One region of the Marinobacter subterrani genome, then DNA from elsewhere that is predicted to be linked to it. Evidence: predicted binding sites of a transcription regulator. Region 1 holds the regulator's gene; each other region holds the start of a gene.

Evidence for each region. Region 1 encodes FliA, which starts transcription of late flagellar genes. Its sites were predicted from a motif close to CTAAAGTTTNNNNNNNNNNNGCCGNTAA; they were not measured.
Region 2: the regulator FliA is predicted to act here: its motif matches at 1,871-1,898, upstream of msub_RS00700 (methyl-accepting chemotaxis protein).
Region 3: the regulator FliA is predicted to act here: its motif matches at 2,129-2,156, upstream of msub_RS17975 (methyl-accepting chemotaxis protein).
Region 4: the regulator FliA is predicted to act here: its motif matches at 2,371-2,398, upstream of msub_RS00170 (methyl-accepting chemotaxis protein).

Annotation. Positions count from the first base shown of each region.
Region 1 is NZ_LFBU01000001.1:1,205,972-1,210,182, reverse strand. Features, by position in the region: gene flhA (flagellar biosynthesis protein FlhA) at 1-32, shown strand, start outside; gene flhF (flagellar biosynthesis protein FlhF) at 93-1,385, shown strand; gene msub_RS05560 (MinD/ParA family ATP-binding protein) at 1,469-2,281, shown strand; gene msub_RS05555 (RNA polymerase sigma factor FliA) at 2,314-3,057, shown strand; gene cheY (chemotaxis response regulator CheY) at 3,220-3,603, shown strand; gene msub_RS05545 (protein phosphatase CheZ) at 3,624-4,211, shown strand, end outside.
Region 2 is NZ_LFBU01000001.1:154,562-158,772, reverse strand. Features, by position in the region: gene msub_RS00700 (methyl-accepting chemotaxis protein) at 1-1,819, opposite strand, end outside; gene ampE (regulatory signaling modulator protein AmpE) at 1,940-2,827, opposite strand; gene ampD (1,6-anhydro-N-acetylmuramyl-L-alanine amidase AmpD) at 2,828-3,454, opposite strand; gene msub_RS00685 (DUF1631 domain-containing protein) at 3,523-4,211, opposite strand, start outside.
Region 3 is NZ_LFBU01000002.1:451,266-455,476, forward strand. Features, by position in the region: gene msub_RS17960 (DUF2235 domain-containing protein) at 1-383, shown strand, start outside; gene msub_RS17965 (thiol-disulfide oxidoreductase DCC family protein) at 380-754, opposite strand; gene msub_RS17970 (CHAD domain-containing protein) at 738-2,090, opposite strand; gene msub_RS17975 (methyl-accepting chemotaxis protein) at 2,315-3,991, shown strand; gene msub_RS17980 (TRAP transporter substrate-binding protein) at 4,116-4,211, shown strand, end outside.
Region 4 is NZ_LFBU01000001.1:29,811-34,021, forward strand. Features, by position in the region: gene msub_RS00150 (DNA topoisomerase III) at 1-236, opposite strand, end outside; gene msub_RS00155 (BolA family protein) at 512-865, shown strand; gene msub_RS00160 (L-threonylcarbamoyladenylate synthase) at 865-1,488, shown strand; gene msub_RS00165 (hypothetical protein) at 1,514-2,179, opposite strand; gene msub_RS00170 (methyl-accepting chemotaxis protein) at 2,458-4,083, shown strand; gene msub_RS00175 (polyamine aminopropyltransferase) at 4,134-4,211, opposite strand, start outside.

The sequences.
Region 1 (4,211 bases):
AGATTACGATCGTGGCGTCCGTTGGCCAGTAACGGCGCGGATGACAGAGCGGACAGCGCCGGCACGGCGTTGCCGGTGGAGGAAGAGGCATCATGAAAGTAAAACGGTTTTTTGCCAAGTCCATGGCGGAGGCGTTGAAACAGGTCAGCGAACAGATGGGGCCGGACGCCGTCATTCTCTCAAACCGCCGGGTAGACGGTGGCGTCGAAATCGTGACGGCGCTCGACTATGACGAAAACATGGCGCGCCAGCGCCTGGGCGACCAGGCACAGGAGGCCACCAATGGCTCGCGACTGGCGGAAATGCAAGCCGACCAGCACCGTCGCCTTGAGGACGAACTGGGGCGGTCAAGGGATCGGATCCGAGAGGTCCGGGAAAAAAGGGCCTCCGTCGGCGCAGGGTATTCGGGTGGCTCGTTTGCAGCGGTCAAGGAATCTGTTGAGGCCGGGTTTGGTGGCCAAGTTGCAGCGCCGGCCCGGTCCGGGGTGGCCTATTCCGATGAGCTGGCGCAGATGCGCGCGGAAATCAGCTCCCTGAAAGACCTGATGCATGGCCGCAAGCCGGAGCCTGAGGTTCCGGCCACTACGGCGGTTCAGCAAAGGCTGGCCGAACGGCTGCAGGAATTCGGGCTCGGTAGCGAACTGGCAGGATCACTCTCCCGTCGTCACAAAGCCGGGCGCCTGGAAGATGGCTGGAAGCAGTCCCTGAAAATGCTGTGCACCGGGGTTCGGACCTCACGCTTGGAATGGCTGGATCAGGGCGGCGTCTACGCCCTGGTAGGGCCAACCGGATCGGGTAAAACCACCACCATCGGCAAGCTCGCCGCGCGGTATGTCCTCAAGCATGGCGCTGATTCGGTGGCGCTGGTCACCACCGACCGCTACCGGGTCGCGGCCCACGAGCAGTTGTTTGTTTTCGGCCGTATCCTCAACGTGCCGGTTCGCGTGGTGGATGACAGCCACAGCCTGGATGATATTCTGGACGAGTTGTCAGACCGTCACCTGGTATTGATTGATACCGCCGGGCTCACCAGTGCCGACAAAGGTTATCAGGAACAACTGGCCGAACTGGCGCGCAGCCATCACAATATCAAGACCCATCTGGTGGTTTCGGCTACCAGCCAGCCGCGTATCATGAAATCCGTCTGGCATTGCTATAAGATGGCAAATCTTGCAGGTTGCGTCATGACCAAGATTGACGAAGCCCTGACACTGGGCGAGTCTCTCGGCTTTGTGATGGAAACCGGCCTGCCGGTGGCCTATTACACAGACGGGCAAAAGATTCCCGAAGACCTGCATCACGCAGAGGCTGTTCCGCTGGTGCGACTGGCCGTTGACCGGCTCAGGACCCTCCAGCAACAGCAGGCGGTGGCAGAGGGCGCGTGAGAGAACCGGCCCGAGACAGTACAGAACGGCAGCAAGCGTCAAGCAACAGCACCCGCTAAACGTGGCGAGAGACAAAAAACAGTATGAGCAAAGCACAACCTGTACAGGTGATCGCGGTTTCCGGCGGCAAGGGTGGAGTCGGCAAAAGCAATGTGTCGGTTAACCTCGGAATTGCCCTGGCACAGAAAGGCCGCAGGGTGGTGCTTCTCGATGCCGACCTGGGGCTGGCCAATATCGATGTACTGCTGGGCATTACCGCCAACCGCAACCTGCAGGATGTGCTGGCCGGGGAGTGTGATCTCAGGGACGTTCTTGTTAATGGCCCCGGGGGCATCAAGATCGTTCCGGCCTCGTCCGGCACCCAGCGCATGACCCAACTGAGCCCGATGGAGCATGCCGGGTTGATCAGCGCGTTCAGCGAACTGGCTGACCAGATTGATGTCCTGATTGTCGATACAGCAGCAGGCATTTCCGAGTCGGTGGTGAGTTTTCTGAGAGCGTCCCAGGAGCTGCTCCTGGTGGTCGTTGACGAACCCACCTCGATCACCGACTGTTATGCCCTGATCAAGCTCATGAACCGGGATTACGGCACCAACCGGTTCCGCATACTTGCCAATCAGGTGAAAAATGAGCAGGAAGGGCGTCATCTCTTCGAGAAACTGACCCGGGTCACCGAGCGCTTCCTGGACGTGGGGCTACAATACGTCGGTATGGTGCCTTACGATGAAGCTGTCAAAAAGGCGGTGCAGCGTCAGCGCGCAGTGCTGGATGCCTATCCCAGATCGAAAGCGTCCCTGGCGATCAAGGCTCTGGCGGAGAAAGTTGATAACTGGCCGCTGCCTTCCTCTCCCCGCGGTCATCTGGAATTCTTTGTGGAGCGGCTCGTCGAAGTCTGAATCGGATCCAGTCAAACAAGAACATTGGATACATGACATTGGCGAATAATCTTGGACTCTATAACCAGTCGGGTGCCCAGAAGCCTTCTCAGCTTGTTGAGGAGCAAGCGCCACTGGTCAAGAAAATTGCCCTGCACCTGATGGCCCGGCTGCCTGCCTCCGTTCAGTTGGAGGATCTGATGCAGGCCGGCATGATCGGTCTTCTTGAAGCCGCCCAGCGATACAGCTCTACCAGGGGCGCAACCTTTGAGACCTACGCCGGTATCCGGATTCGTGGTGCCATGGTGGACGAGATTCGCAAGGGTGACTGGGTACCCCGTTCCGTGCATCGTAATGCCCGCCGTATATCCCAGGCCATCAAGACCGTTGAAGATCGCCTTGGCCGGGAAGCCCAGGATATGGAAGTGGCGGAAGAACTGGGCATGGGACTGTCCGAGTACCATTCCTACCTCTCCGATTCCAACAGCGGCCGACTTTTTAGTCTTGATGAGCTCAATGAATCCGGCGAGCTGCCGATAGAACAGACAGAGCCACGGGACAACCCGCTCGAAGGTCTGTCGTCCGATGCCTTCCGACACAGCCTCGCGAAAGCGATCGAAGAGCTGCCGGAGCGTGAAAAGCTGGTATTGAGCCTGTATTACCAGGAAGAGCTGAACCTCAAGGAAATCGGCGCCGTGCTTGGTGTCAGTGAAAGCCGGGTCAGCCAGATTCACAGCCAGGCCGCCTTGCGCCTCCGGGGGCGCTTGTCGGACTGGCAACAGGATGCCGGCAACTGATCACAGCCTTTGTGTGTCCGCGACGGTACCGTCTGTAGTTTTTGGTAACCGATGCTTTACAACCGAAGCAAAGATCCGACAATAAGCGGTTAAATCAACGGCCTGCTAGACTTCGAGCAGAAAGGTCAAATGAATTCCGGGTGTTACTAACTGGAGGTCCCTTTGGACAAGAACATGAAAATCCTCATTGTGGATGACTTTTCCACAATGCGACGGATCATCAAGAACCTGCTGCGTGATCTCGGCTTTACCAATACCGATGAGGCCGATGACGGCAACACGGCGCTGCCGATGCTGAGAAGCGGGAAATACGATTTTCTGGTTACCGACTGGAACATGCCGGGTATGTCGGGGTTCGATCTGCTCAAGGCGGTCAGGGCGGATGAGAACCTGAAAACCCTGCCGGTGCTGATGGTGACCGCAGAGGCCAAACGGGACCAGATCGTTGCCGCTGCCCAGGCGGGCGTAAACGGCTATGTGGTCAAACCGTTTACCGCTGCGGTGCTCAAGGAAAAGATCGAGAAGATCTTTGAAAGAATCCAGTAACCATAGGTCGGATGGCTCTCATGAGCGATAGCAAAAAGCACCATCGGGGCCTGGAGCCGGAAGTGACGGAGAAGCTTCAGCGTCAGGCCACCGAACTGGCTGAGTGCGTCAATGCCGGAGAATATGCCAAGGCCATGACCCTGATCAATGAACTGAGCGAAGTCAGGGATCAGAGTCTCTACCGTGAGGTTGGGCGTCTGACTCGCAGCCTGCACGAGGCGATCCGGAACTTTCAGATAGACCCCCGTAATGCGGAGCAGCAGGAGGCTCTGTCGAAAATGACAGACGCCTCGGATCGTCTCGAGTATGTCGTGCAGATGACCGGCGAGGCGGCCAATCGCACGATGGACCTGGTCGAGGCGACCATGCCGTTGGCCAATGCCATTCGGGAGGAGGCCGGCGCCCTGCGTGATGAGTGGCAGCGATTACGTCGCAGGGAAATGCAGCCGGCGGAGTTCCGGGAACTGTATGGCCGGATCGACCGGTTTTTTGCCGGCATGACAACCGATGCCGACACCATGTACGCCAATCTCTCGGAAATCCTGCTGGCCCAGGACTTCCAGGACCTGACCGGCCAGGTCATCCAGAAGGTCACCACCCTGGTCAAA
Region 2 (4,211 bases), 1.1 Mb from region 1:
CCCTGGCAATCCGGTCAAGTGCTTCCGTTACCTCACCCGACTTCTGCACCGTTGCTTCGGTCACGTCCCGGCTGTTGGTCATGGCAGACACCGCATCCTTAACACCGCTCTGCAGCCTGGAGATCATGCCTTCAATCTCTTCGGTCGACTTGTGCGTACGCTGTGACAGCGACCGGACTTCATCGGCAACCACCGCAAATCCCCGGCCCTGTTCGCCTGCCCGGGCCGCTTCGATCGCGGCATTCAGCGCCAGAAGATTGGTCTGTTCCGCAATGGCTTTGATCTCGACCAGAACCTGGCTGATATTACCGCTGTCCTTGCTGACCCGGTTGATCACCTCCACCGCACCGGATATTTCCGTCGCCAGTTTGTTGATGGTCTTTACCGTATCAGCAACTACCCCCCGGCCGGTCTCAGTATCGCGCTCGGCATTGCCGGCACTGTCGGCCACCCGGTGGGCACTCTCGGTTACTTCATGTACGGCTTCGACCATCTGGCCCATGGCTTCGTTGATCTGGCCGCTCTCTTCCATCTGGCGGGCAACTGCCTGGCTGTTGGCTGAGGCAGTCTCGTTGACCCGGGCGGCCTGTTGATCCACGTCCGCCGTTGTCCGGCTTACCGAACGGATGAGCTCGGCAATCCGGTCGGTCATGTTATTGAATTCGGTGGTCAACTGGCCCAGCTCATCGCGGTTACGCAGGTGGATGTGCGCGGTCATATCACCCGCTGCAACACTCCGTGCCGCCTGACTGAACCGCTTGATCGCGGTCCGGACAGACAGGAAGAAACCAATGTACAGGTAAACCACCACCAGCAGGATAGCGATCAGCGCAATGATGATCAGGCTTCGCTGATTGATCTTGCTGTCAAGCCGCGAGCGGAGGTTGGCCTCTACCACGTCAAACGCGGCGGATTTGGTCTGCTCGTAGTGGCCCAGTTGTTCCGCCACCAGTTGATCATACTCCTGCCAGGGCATATCCAGACGCATCGGAGTGATCACGTTCTGGTCCAGCACATCCCGCACGTGAACCAGGCTCTGGTCGACTCCACGAATGGCCTCACCGGCTTTCTCCACCAGCCCGGGCGACGATTCAGAGACTACCGACAGTGCCGGGGACAGCAGGGAGCTGCGATTGGTGAGCTGATCATAAATTTCGTTCAGGGCGTCGCTCAGGGCATAACCGACCTGTCCTTCGACCAGCGCAAACATGCCATAGGATTTTGCCCGGCCGATGGCCGAACGCGCTGCTGGCAGTGATTCCTGGATCAGACCCAGAATGAGCTGGTTTTCTCGGGATACCCCCTGCCCCAGACCGGACAGCTCCATGGTGGAGGGCAACAACGCCTGCGCCTTCTGGACAAATTCCTGGTAGTACTTGAACTGGGGATCGAAACTTCCCAGGTAATTGCTGTCGGCGCGCAGTGCCTCCCACTCTTTCCGGAGCGCCTCGACCTGTTCGATCCAGGTGCCGGAGGGGTCAAATGAGTGCTCTCCGGTGGCCAGCGCGTTCAGCGCTGCCTCTACTCCAGCAGCCGCGTCCTCGGACACGGCCATCATAGCACTGTCGTTCTTGATGACCGCGGGCGAACGGTAATCCCGGTAATCCATGGCCGCACCCACCAGGCGATCGACCTGCTGCAGCCGCTCAAGCCCCTCAACCCCCCGGGTCATGGTCTCAACCTCACGGTTAAGATCGGAGATAACCAGCCATGACAGCCCACCGATAGGCAACAGAAAAAGAATGCTGATGAGACTGAACTTGTAGACCATTGGCAGCCGGTTCATCAACGCAATCGCAGGATTCAGGAGTTGCTTCACGGTGGTCCTCTTGCTGGAGCTTAAAAAAACTGAACAGATGTTCTTTTTATATTGTCGCCTAAAGTACTAAAAACTTGAGCGTTATTTGTTGTTAATCTGTAATGTTTTATAAAAACCGGGTCATACGACCCCGGAAATGACCAGCAAGGCGAGAATGCAGATCCACACCAGCATGCTTCGGTTGAGCAAATCCCTTACCGCACTCAGGCTTCGGCCCCCGAACCCTGGCCACTCCTCCGGATGAATCCGGGAGAAGCGGGCAGGATCCAGCGCATACCCGGTTAACGAACCGTTGGCGGAAATCATAAGCACTTCACCGGCGGTATTGGCGACTGAGGTCAGGGTCCGGCGGGTTTCCTGCAACCAGCCGGCCAGGTCGCCGGCAAGACCAAACGTAAGTGACAACAGCCGGGCCGGAATCCAGCCCGCCCATTCCGAGATTCTGGCAAACCGGGGCCTGGCCGGGGCCTGGGGCCAATGGTCCGCCAGCGCGACCAGCCCCCGCGCCAACACCGCCAGACCGATACCGCCCACGACATACCAGAAGGCCACGAGGAAAAAGCGCTGGAATACCGACACCATCAGCGCCCTGGTCAGGTAAAGGTGCATGACTTCCGGAGATACCGCCTGACCTCGCTCCCTGGCAGGAAGATAATCTTTGATGTGATGCCAGGCGGACTGCATATCGCCCCGTTGCCAGGCTTCGGCATAGGCCCGGAGAGCCTGACGCCAGCCCGGCGCGCCCATAACAGACACCAGAACCAGGAACTCCAGCGGATAGGCCGCCAACTGCCAGCCGGACGAAACCAGCAAATATTCCGCCAGCCCCAGCAAAAATGCCGGAAGAAGCACCAGCGCAAGACCTTTGCCAACCTCTGCCTCGTGACCCGCCCGGACGCGGGAGCCACGACGGAACCATCGGCGCCAGATTTCATCGCCGGCAAGCAGCCCCAGGGAATCCAGGCGCCGACGCACCAGGTAGGCAAGCAGGAAAACAACCAGCACCATTTAAACGCCCTCCCTGGCAGATCGGGTTCTGTTCAGGACGTTCCGGAAATGGGCCCAGTCAAACGCCGGGCCAGGGTCGGTCTTGCGGCCCGGCGCAATATCGCAGTGGCCGGTGATACGACCGGCGGTGATATCGGGCCAGGCATGCATGATGAGATCGGAAATGCTGGCCAGCTGAAGGTATTGGTCAGAGCTGTACGGAACGTCATCCGCACCCTCGAGCTCAATCCCGATTGAAAAATCGTTGCACTCCTCCCGCCCCCCGAAACTCGATCGGCCGGCATGCCAGGCACGATCCAGCAAGCTGACAAACTGGACGACCGATCCGTCACGGCGAATCAACAGGTGGGCAGAGACCTGGACGCCCGCAATGGATTCAAAATAGGGGTGCGCCGAATGATCGAGACAATTGCAGAAGAAGTTTTCTATTTCCGGACCACCGAACTGCCCGGGCGGCAGGCTGATATTGTGGACGACGAGCAGGGAGATAGCAGCGTCCTCAGGGCGTGGGCCAAAGTTCGGTGACGGACACCAGCGGGCAAAGGGAAGACGGCCGGTTTCCCGAAGTGTACCCACTACCGAACCGGGATCCGCAAGGCTAAGGGACAAAGCGTCTGAATCGGACAAAGTAATTCCAAAATTTTCAGAGGATTACGCCCCCGATTGAATCACAATCCCGCCAGGGTTGCTACGAATCAGTCCTTGCGACTGCTGCGGAGATTGTCAATGATCGACTCCAGTGCGCGGTCGAAGATCAGGCCATCATCCAGCATGCTGATGTTGCCGGCTGCCATGTCGGCCGCCAGATCCTGTCGAAGATATTCCGCTACCTTGGCGCCACTGCGGTTGACGAATATGTACTTGCCGGTAGCCTTGATAAAAGCGGCAAGCTTGCAGCGAACTTTGGTTTCTTCCCGGGTGAGCTCGATCCAGGATCCCACGCGAAGGCTGTCCGCCTTCTCCAGCCACTGGAGCGACACCTGAGAGGTGTCCCCGGCAGCCTCCGGCCCCTCTGCAGATGTCTCGCTGGCGATCTCAACCCGCGACTCCGACGGCTTGGACGCAGGCAGAGCCGGTGGGGTGTCCACCGGGACCTCGGGCACTGCCGCTGCCTCCGAAGGTTCAGGTTGGGCAACATCCCGGGATTTCGCTTCTTCCGGTTCCGACACGGCCTCCCGGGACGGCGCTGTCACTAGTCGCTGGAACACATCAACATGGGCCAGTTCCAGGTCACGAATGGCGGCGTCGGTGGCAAACGGGTCCCAGGAAATTTCCTGCAGGGCTTTGCGCAAATCATCAACAATGGCAGGAATCGCCCGCAGCAGCTCGCTCCGGGTGTCATCGCTGACCGGGCGTGGGTCCACGCTCCAGACCAGCTTTTCCG
Region 3 (4,211 bases), on a different contig from region 1:
TTGAGCCCACTCTCTGGGAGCCCCGGGACGGGCTGGATCTTGAGCAGGTGTGGTTTGCCGGCTCCCACAGTGACATCGGTGGAGGTTACCCGGCGGATGATCAGGGCCTGCTGGCGTCGGACAGCGCCCTGGAATGGATGGTGGAGCAGGCCCGGAATGCCGGGCTGGACATAGAAGAACACCTGCCTGCCGGTATTAACCCCAGTGCCAGCGCCAGATTGCACAATTCACGGCGCCATATTTTCCGGTTTTCAACGCCACTGATTCGTAACCTGAAACCGAAAGATGTCGAGACCGCCATTCACCCATCCGTGGCCGAGCGCTGGCGGCTGGATCCGGATTACCGGCCGCCCAATCTTGAACAGATCGGATTCAGCGGTTAGACGGCTGTGTTATTGCCAATGGCGCAGGCGTATTTGCGCTCATAACGCCTGTCTGCCCATCTGCCGTAGACCCGTGAGGCAACCAGAAAGATGCCGGGCCACAGCAGGGGCTTGAACAGGAAACCGAAGGGCGTGTGGGACCAGGCGCGCACGTTTGCGGGCAGGCCGGTCACCCATTCGCCGGTCCAGGTCATCATGTGCAGCCGCCTGAGCAGGGCTTCGTGGCTCGGCAGGTTGGTACTGCCATCGCGTTGTTCGTGGATGTCCGCGAAAATCAGGTTGCCCCGCTGGAGTTTGCGCAAGGTGCGGATCTCCCTGGCGCAGAGCGGGCATCGCCCGTCGTAAAACAGGGTGTCATAACGGGGCTCCATCGAGTCCTCCAAGGGCCAGAATCTGTCTTCGGGCGTCCGCCTTGCGATCCTCCAGGGTTTGCCGGATGCCGGCGAGCGCGGCCGGCAGCACCTCGGGTGCCGCCTGCTGAAACTGCCCAAGCAATTCGATCTGCACGTGCAAATCCTGGAAGCGGCCATAGAGCTGCTGCCGGGCTTTCAGGAGCTTCAGCTCGCCTTTCCAGGTTTTCGCGTCCAGCTCCATCAGGTAACGAATGCGTTTGAGCTGCTTGCGCAAACGGTGGATGTCGTCATCCGGGGAGGTGTGCATCAACTCAGCGGTACGCCTGTTGAACCATTTGATACGACGCTCCACCGCCTTTCGGATGTCTTTGGGGCTGAGCGTTGCGGCCAGTTTGTGAAATTTTCGGGAGTCGATCAGGTTGAGCCATTGCTCCATGCTGTCCCGGTAGCGCTTTCCTGTCAGGCGCTTCACCAGTTTCTGGTGTCGGCTGGCGGCTTCTCTGCCGACCCAGACCTGCAGGGCCGCCTGGATTTCGTGATTGTCGCCGCACAACGCCGGCAGGTCCTGCAGGAAAACATGCAGGTCTCTGAGTGGCCCGGTGGCGTTGGCATGGCGTTTCAGGGTTTTCACCGCCCTGGCCAGTGCCTTGTCGCCGGTCACTTCCTGAACCGATTCGGCGATGGCCCGGCTGCGACGAATGGCGATGCGGTACTCGTGCAGGAATTCGTCATCCAGGCCCACAATGACGCCCTGTTCCAGTTGCCTTACCCGCTGTAGTTGGTGGTGGAGTGCGGCGGGGATGTCTTTGGCCGGGTTGTCGCCATCGGTCCGGGCTTTCTTTTTCAGCTTCCGGGAAAAGTGGGCGTAGCTGAACTCCGCAGGTGTCAGCAGCATCACGAGCTTGCCATTGCCCCGATCAAGCTGGTGCCAGTGTGTGACCGGAAGCCGGATATGGATAAAACTGGCGGTAGGCAACTGTTCCGGGGGTTGCTTCAATAGCCACTGGGCGAGCTCCAGCAAGGCCGGGTTGTGTCCTACCAGCAGGATCCTGGCTTCGTCGCCCCTTTGTTCCAGCCAGTCAAGGAGGCGGCGGTAGTCAAACGTATAGAGTTCGCTCCGGGAATGGCATCGCGCTGGCTGAATGGTTTCCGGCAGAACGCCTTCAAGCGTGGCGAGGGCGCGGGTAGCATCGCTGCTGTAGATGTCACCCTCGAAGGCGCCGGCGGACTTCAGGGCTTTGCCCAGTGGCGGCAACTGGCTTTGTCCCCGGGCGTTCAAAGGGCGGTCCCGGTCACTGAGCTGGTCATCGGCCCAGCTGGATTTGGCGTGGCGTACCAGAAACAGATGCTTCATGGGTCTACCTTCGTAGTGGTCCTTTAGTCTAAAGATTCCTCAAGACATCCAGCTTACTGCCGATACCTTACGTATCTTAAAAATGCTTTGCGAATAACAGTTTAGCCCTGGAAGCGCCGACGGCGCCATCAGCCTCTGAAACCTGGCTTAACAAACTGGAACAGATCTGCCGGAAGGGTCTGTGGATAATTCGCGACAGGAACAATCCCTTGGGAGCGGGCAAGATGACCTTTCTGAACCAACTCACGATACGAACGCGCATATTGGTGGCCGTACTGGTGCCTGTACTTATTACGGCAGCTACCCTGGCCTGGATCACCGCCAGGCAGATTCAGGGAAATGGCGAAGAGGAACTGAAACGCCTGGAGGCGAGCCTGCTGGAGGCCCGGAAAACCGGCCTTGAAAACATGATTGATGCCGCCAGGGCGGTTGTGCTCGAAGCCAAGAATGACCCGGCCCTGAGTGAGGAAGAGGCCAAGAAAGAGGCCGCAGCGCGCCTGCGCTCAATCCGCTTCGATGAAACCAACTATGTGTTCGCCTACACCCGGGATGTCTACAATCTGGCGTACGCGCCCGATCCGTCCAAGGAAGGCCCGAGCAATAACCCTATACTTAAAAAGCTGGTGGGTAGTCTGTTTGACGCCGCCGAGAGCGACGGGTTTTACAGCTATGACTGGATGAATCCGGCTTCGGGCAAGGAAGAGCCGAAGGTCTCCTATTCCACCCTCATTCCGGGCTGGGACTGGATGATCGGTGCCGGCGTTTACGTTACCGACATCAAGAAAGAAGTGGCGGTCGCCCGGCAGGAAATCGAAGCCGACATGACGGCAACGCTCGGCTTCATCCTGCTGGTCACGGTCGTGGTGGTGCTGATTTCCCTGGTCATCGGTGTCTTTGTGGGTCGCACCGTGACCCAGCCGTTAAAGCGCGTCAGCGGCATGATGCAGGAAATTGCCGATGGCGAGGGTGATCTGCGCCAGCGACTGCCGGATGAGGGTAAGGATGAGCTGGCGGAGCTGGGCCGGCGTTTCAACGCATTCGTGATCAAGATCCAGAACACCATGCGGGAAGTGGGTGCCACCACCGATCAGGTGGCTTCCGCCGCCGAGGAGCTGAGTAGGGTGGCCAACGAAACCCGGTCATCAGTGCAGGAGCAGGGCTCGGAAACCGACCAGATCGCGTCGGCCATCAATGAAATGGCGGCCACCATTCAGCAGATCTCCGGTAATGCCAACGAGGTTGAGAGCGCCGCCTCCGACGCCGACCGCATGGCCCGGGAAGGCGGTGAAACCATTGCCAGTGCCCAGAGTGCGGTGAACCGGCTGTCGGAGGAGATTGAGGGCACGGCGAACAGTATCAACGCGCTGGCGGAAAAGTCCGACGACATCCAGCAGGTGCTGGATGTGATCCATGCGGTCACCGAGCAGACCAACCTGCTGGCTTTGAATGCTGCGATTGAGGCGGCTCGGGCCGGTGAGCATGGCCGCGGCTTTTCGGTGGTGGCCGACGAGGTGCGTCAGCTGGCCAAGCGCAGTGCCGAATCGGCTGACCAGATCCGGGAAATGATCAACGGTTTTGTGTCTGAATCCCGCGCGGCGGTGGACCGAATGGGTAACTCCCGCAAGAGCTCGGATGAAACGGTCGAGCGTATCAATCATGCTACGGACGCCCTGCGGACCATCGAATCGTCTGTTGGTCAGATCCACGACCAGGTCACCCAGATTGCCACCGCAGCCGAGCAGCAAAGCCAGGTGGCGGAAGAGGTCAATCAGAACGTGGTCCGGATAGTCGATGCCGCCCAGCGCAGCGATACCGGTGTGACCCAGACGAACGAGGCCAGCCACGAACTGGCCCGCCTGGGCGAGAGCCTTCGTGAGCTGGTAGGGCAGTTCAGGGTCTGATGTTTTGCGTACGGTATTTCGCCTAATGGCGTGATCGCTGATTGGCGGGATACCGTGAGCAAGCTATGATGGACTGGTAGCAGACATACTTGTTTTCAAACCAACAATAACGGAAGCCAACACAATGACAATCCGGAAAACACTGCTTGCGGCTGTCGCTGCCGCAGCCACTGTCTTCAGCGTGTCCTCGGTTGCCGAGGAAAACTTCACCCTGCGCCTT
Region 4 (4,211 bases), 1.2 Mb from region 1:
ATGACTTGCCATTTTTCGGGAAACAGGGGCAGGTCTTCCTGGCGCCATTTTTTCCAGGCCGGGTTGTAGCGGGCGGGTTCTGCCGGTTCCAGCAGGTGGCCGATACACCAGCTGACGGTGGCGGCCTGCTCGCCCTGGCCACAGCGTATCCAGCCCTGGCCTTTCTGGTGCGGGCCCGGTAAGGCGGCGGCGATGGCGCGGCCGAGGCTTGGTTTTTCGGCGATGTACAGGTGCATGGGGTCTGGTGTTTTGGAATCGGGGTGGGAATGTGGCGCTTTGGCTTTATGCTGTCAAGGTTCGGGTGGCGGCGGTATGTGTAGTAGACTGAAAACGTTGGGGGAGGCGGCTGTGAAGATGGCCGTCCCAAAAGACGCCGTGAACCCATCCATGGGGGCTTGGTGTTGCCATCCATGGCAACACACACTTTTGGGACGGCCATCTTCACACCCGCTTCTGGCCAGGTGCAATTCGCTCACTTTCAACCGAGGTTGAGCCGTAGGAGTCTCGAAACATGAAAATCCAGAATGCGATTGAAACCAAACTGAACGACGCATTTGATTCGCGTCTTCTTCAGGTGGAGAACGAGAGCCACAAGCACAGTGTGCCGCCGAACTCAGAAACCCATTTCAAGGTGACGCTGGTGTCGCCGGAGTTTGAGGGGCAGATGAAGGTTCGGCGGCATCAGGCGATCTACAAGGTGCTGGCCGAGGAGCTGGAAGGCGGGGTGCATGCGTTAGCGCTGCATCTGTATTCTCCGGCGGAATGGGAGGCATCCGGGCAGGCGGTGCCGGAATCGCCGAATTGTATGGGCGGGTCCAAGAAGGATCCGGTGATGGCGGCACGGATCGCTCGGGGAGAGGGTTAATGAGTCAGTTTTTCCAGATCCATCCGGAGACGCCGCAGAAGCGTCTGATCAACCAGGCGGTGGATATTCTTCGTCGCGGCGGGGTGATTGTCTATCCCACGGATTCCGCCTATGCCATTGGCTGTCACCTGGGTGACAAGCAGGCGGCGGACCGGATCAAGCGGATTCGCAGGCTGGATGACAAGCACAATTTTACGCTGGTGTGCCGGGATCTGTCGGATATCGGGGTGTATGCCAAGGTGGACAACACCCAGTACCGGTTGCTGAAGAATTTCACGCCGGGCCCCTACACCTTTATTCTCGATGCCACCAGCGAGGTGCCGCGCCGGTTACTGCATCCCAAGCGCCGCACGGTGGGGGTTCGGGTGCCGGATAATGCCATTGTCCAGGAATTGCTGGGCGAGCTGGGCGAGCCGATCATGAGCAGTACCCTGATACTGCCCGGCGAAACCGACCCGATGACCGACCCCTACGAAATCCGGGACACTCTGGAGCATGAGCTGGATCTGATTATCGATGGCGGGTTCTGCGGTATGGAAGCAACCACGGTGGTGGATTTTACAGGCGAGGCGCCGGTGGTGACCCGGGTTGGCAAAGGGGATCCGGCACCTTTCGAAGTCTGACACCCGCGACTTCTAAAAGCCGGAATCAGGCCCGGGCGTTCAGGTTAAAAGCGTACGACCGGGTGTTTCCTGCCGCTTCTATCTGCTCGGCGCTTACGGATCGCCGTAGGGTGTCGTAGCGGTGAACCAGGTCCTGCAGGCCGTTGAACTGCTGGTTATCACTGATCAGGGTATCCAGTAACGGGTTATTGACGCCGTAGGCCTGGTTGAGTTTCAGCGCGTTGTCCATAAAGTGCAGCGTCGGCTCGTTGACACTCAGGCGGCTGAAGGCGTCCTTGAAGTTTTTGTTCACGTTGAGATCTTTCTCGATCAGCGTCCTTGTTTTTTCGGCAATTTTCCCATCTACGGCAATACGACCGCTCTCATCCTTGCTCACATTGAGCGCGGTTGCCGGGTGCAGGTTGTATTCGGCAAGTTTATGCCGCAGCGTTTCCCGCACAAAGGCAAGATCCTGCCCCACGGTCTGCTTGTAGTCGACCAGGGATAGCTTGCGGGATTTCAGGCGGGCGAGGTCGGCCTGGTTGTTGTCCGAGGGCGTGAAGCGGTCAGCGCCCGGTACCGGCTCGGCTTCGGCTGGTTGGCTCCGGGGCGTGCCGGCAGAGGCGTCCGCGCCGGTGACTGGGGCCTGGCGTTTTTCCATGGCCTGCTGGAACTGGGTGCTCGCCCGGATCAGAGACGTCAGTAGGGACATGGGTGGTTTTCCTCCTTCGGCTTACCCGATTGCGGGCGCCGAACCGTCAGCGTTGGCAATTTCTGGTACTCACCACTCGATTTAGCAGCTTTCGGGCCAACTCTTGCCCTGCCTTTTTTGCTCCCTGCGCAGTTGATGCTACTGACCTTTCCCGGATCTGATCTGGATCAGGAAATAGTTGGCGCAAAGTTATAAAGTTCCGCGGCAGTTAACCGTCATCATAACCAGTGAAAACAATCGTCAAGTCGCGGGCTGAGCGGCTTCTGTGCCGGGTTACCATGAAAAAACACTATTCCATCCGTTTTCTGCTTCTCGCTGCCCTGGCGGCGGCTTTCTCACTCGTGCTTGTGCTTACCGTGCTCTACAACGCGGATTCGCAACGGGATCATATGGAAGCGTTCAGTCAAAAATATGTTGACGGGTTGGCCAAGTCCTATTTCGACGGGCTGAACACCATGATGGTCACTGGCACCATCGCCAACCGGGACGTGCTACGGCAGAAGGTGATGGCCCCGGAGGATGTGCTGGATGTGCGGGTGATTCGCGGTGACCACCTGAACAGTATCTTCGGCGACGGCAAGGCAACGGAACAGAAGCGCGAGCCCCTGGACCGGAAAGCGCTGGCCGGTGAGCGGGTGGAGGCCTACTCCAGTAATGAAGACGGACGGGTGTATACGCTCATCAAACCGGTCATTGCCACGGAAAATTACCAGGGCGTGAACTGCCTGGGTTGCCACCAGGCCAAGGAGGGGACGGTACTGGGTGCCATCCGGATCGACTATTCCCTGGCCGAGGGCGACGCGCGCCTGCACCGACAGCTACTGACCAGTGGTGGCATTCAGATTGCCATCTTTGCCGTGGTGTTTTTCCTCACCGCAGTGGCCCTGAGCCGCCTGGTGTTTTCCCGCCTGCGCCGGCTCCATGACCGGATGGACGAGATTTCCCGCAATTCCGACCTGACCATTGAGCTGGAGGTTACCCGCAATGACGAAATCGGCTCTGTCTCCCGTGCCTTCAACCGGATGATGGTGAAGATTCGTGCAAGCATGAACACGGTCATGGATAACGCTGGGCGGGTTGAGCAGGCGGCCCGCAGTATCGCCAGCAAGGCAGACACAACCGAGCATGAAGTGCTGGCCCAGCGGGACAACACCGACCAGGTAGCGAGCGCAACCACGGAAATGGCCGCGTCAGCCGTCCAGGTGCGGGAAAATGCCATCCATACCACCCGCAAATCTGCCGATACCGCAGAATCAGCCAGCAAGGGAGAGAGGCTCGCGCGCACTGCGGTGGAAGGCATCGAGGCACTCAATACAGAAGTTCAGAGCGGCGCGAAACGGATTGAGCAGCTTGACCAGCGAACCGGCCAGATGTCCGACATGCTGGCGGTGATTTCCAAGATTGCCGACCAAACCAACCTGTTGGCATTGAACGCCGCCATAGAAGCGGCTCGGGCTGGCGAGCAGGGCCGTGGTTTCTCGGTGGTGGCGGACGAGGTGCGGGCCCTTGCCTCGCGCACCCAGGATTCCACCGAGGAAATCCGCAAAACCATCAATGGCCTGAAGGGCGAAGTGGTGGACTGCGTAGCCACCATGCGCCACGCCTCGGAAATGGCGGAACAGCAGGTGGCGGCCATTCTGACTGTCGAATCCGAGCTGCAGGCCATCGCAACAGCCGTGCGTGAGATTACCGATCTGAACGAGGAAATGGAGAGTGCCGCCAACGAGCAGAGCGACGTTTCCGAATCGATCAATCACAACGTGATCGAAATCAGCCGGTCTGCGGAGCAGACCTCCGGCGATGCCAAGGAGACCTCCCGCATTGCCGGCGACCTGCTGGCCATGGCGGAAACGCTGAGAGAAACCATCGAGCAATTCCGGCTCAACCAGGGCCGCCGCGACTGACAACGCCAGTCCGGGCCGGCCCTGTGGCCAGCCCGACGGGGCAAAAGGACTTACCAGGCCAGCCAGATCACGTGGCGCGCACCCTTACCCGGGCGAAGAGCCCGCACGGTTACCGGCTCCACGGAAAA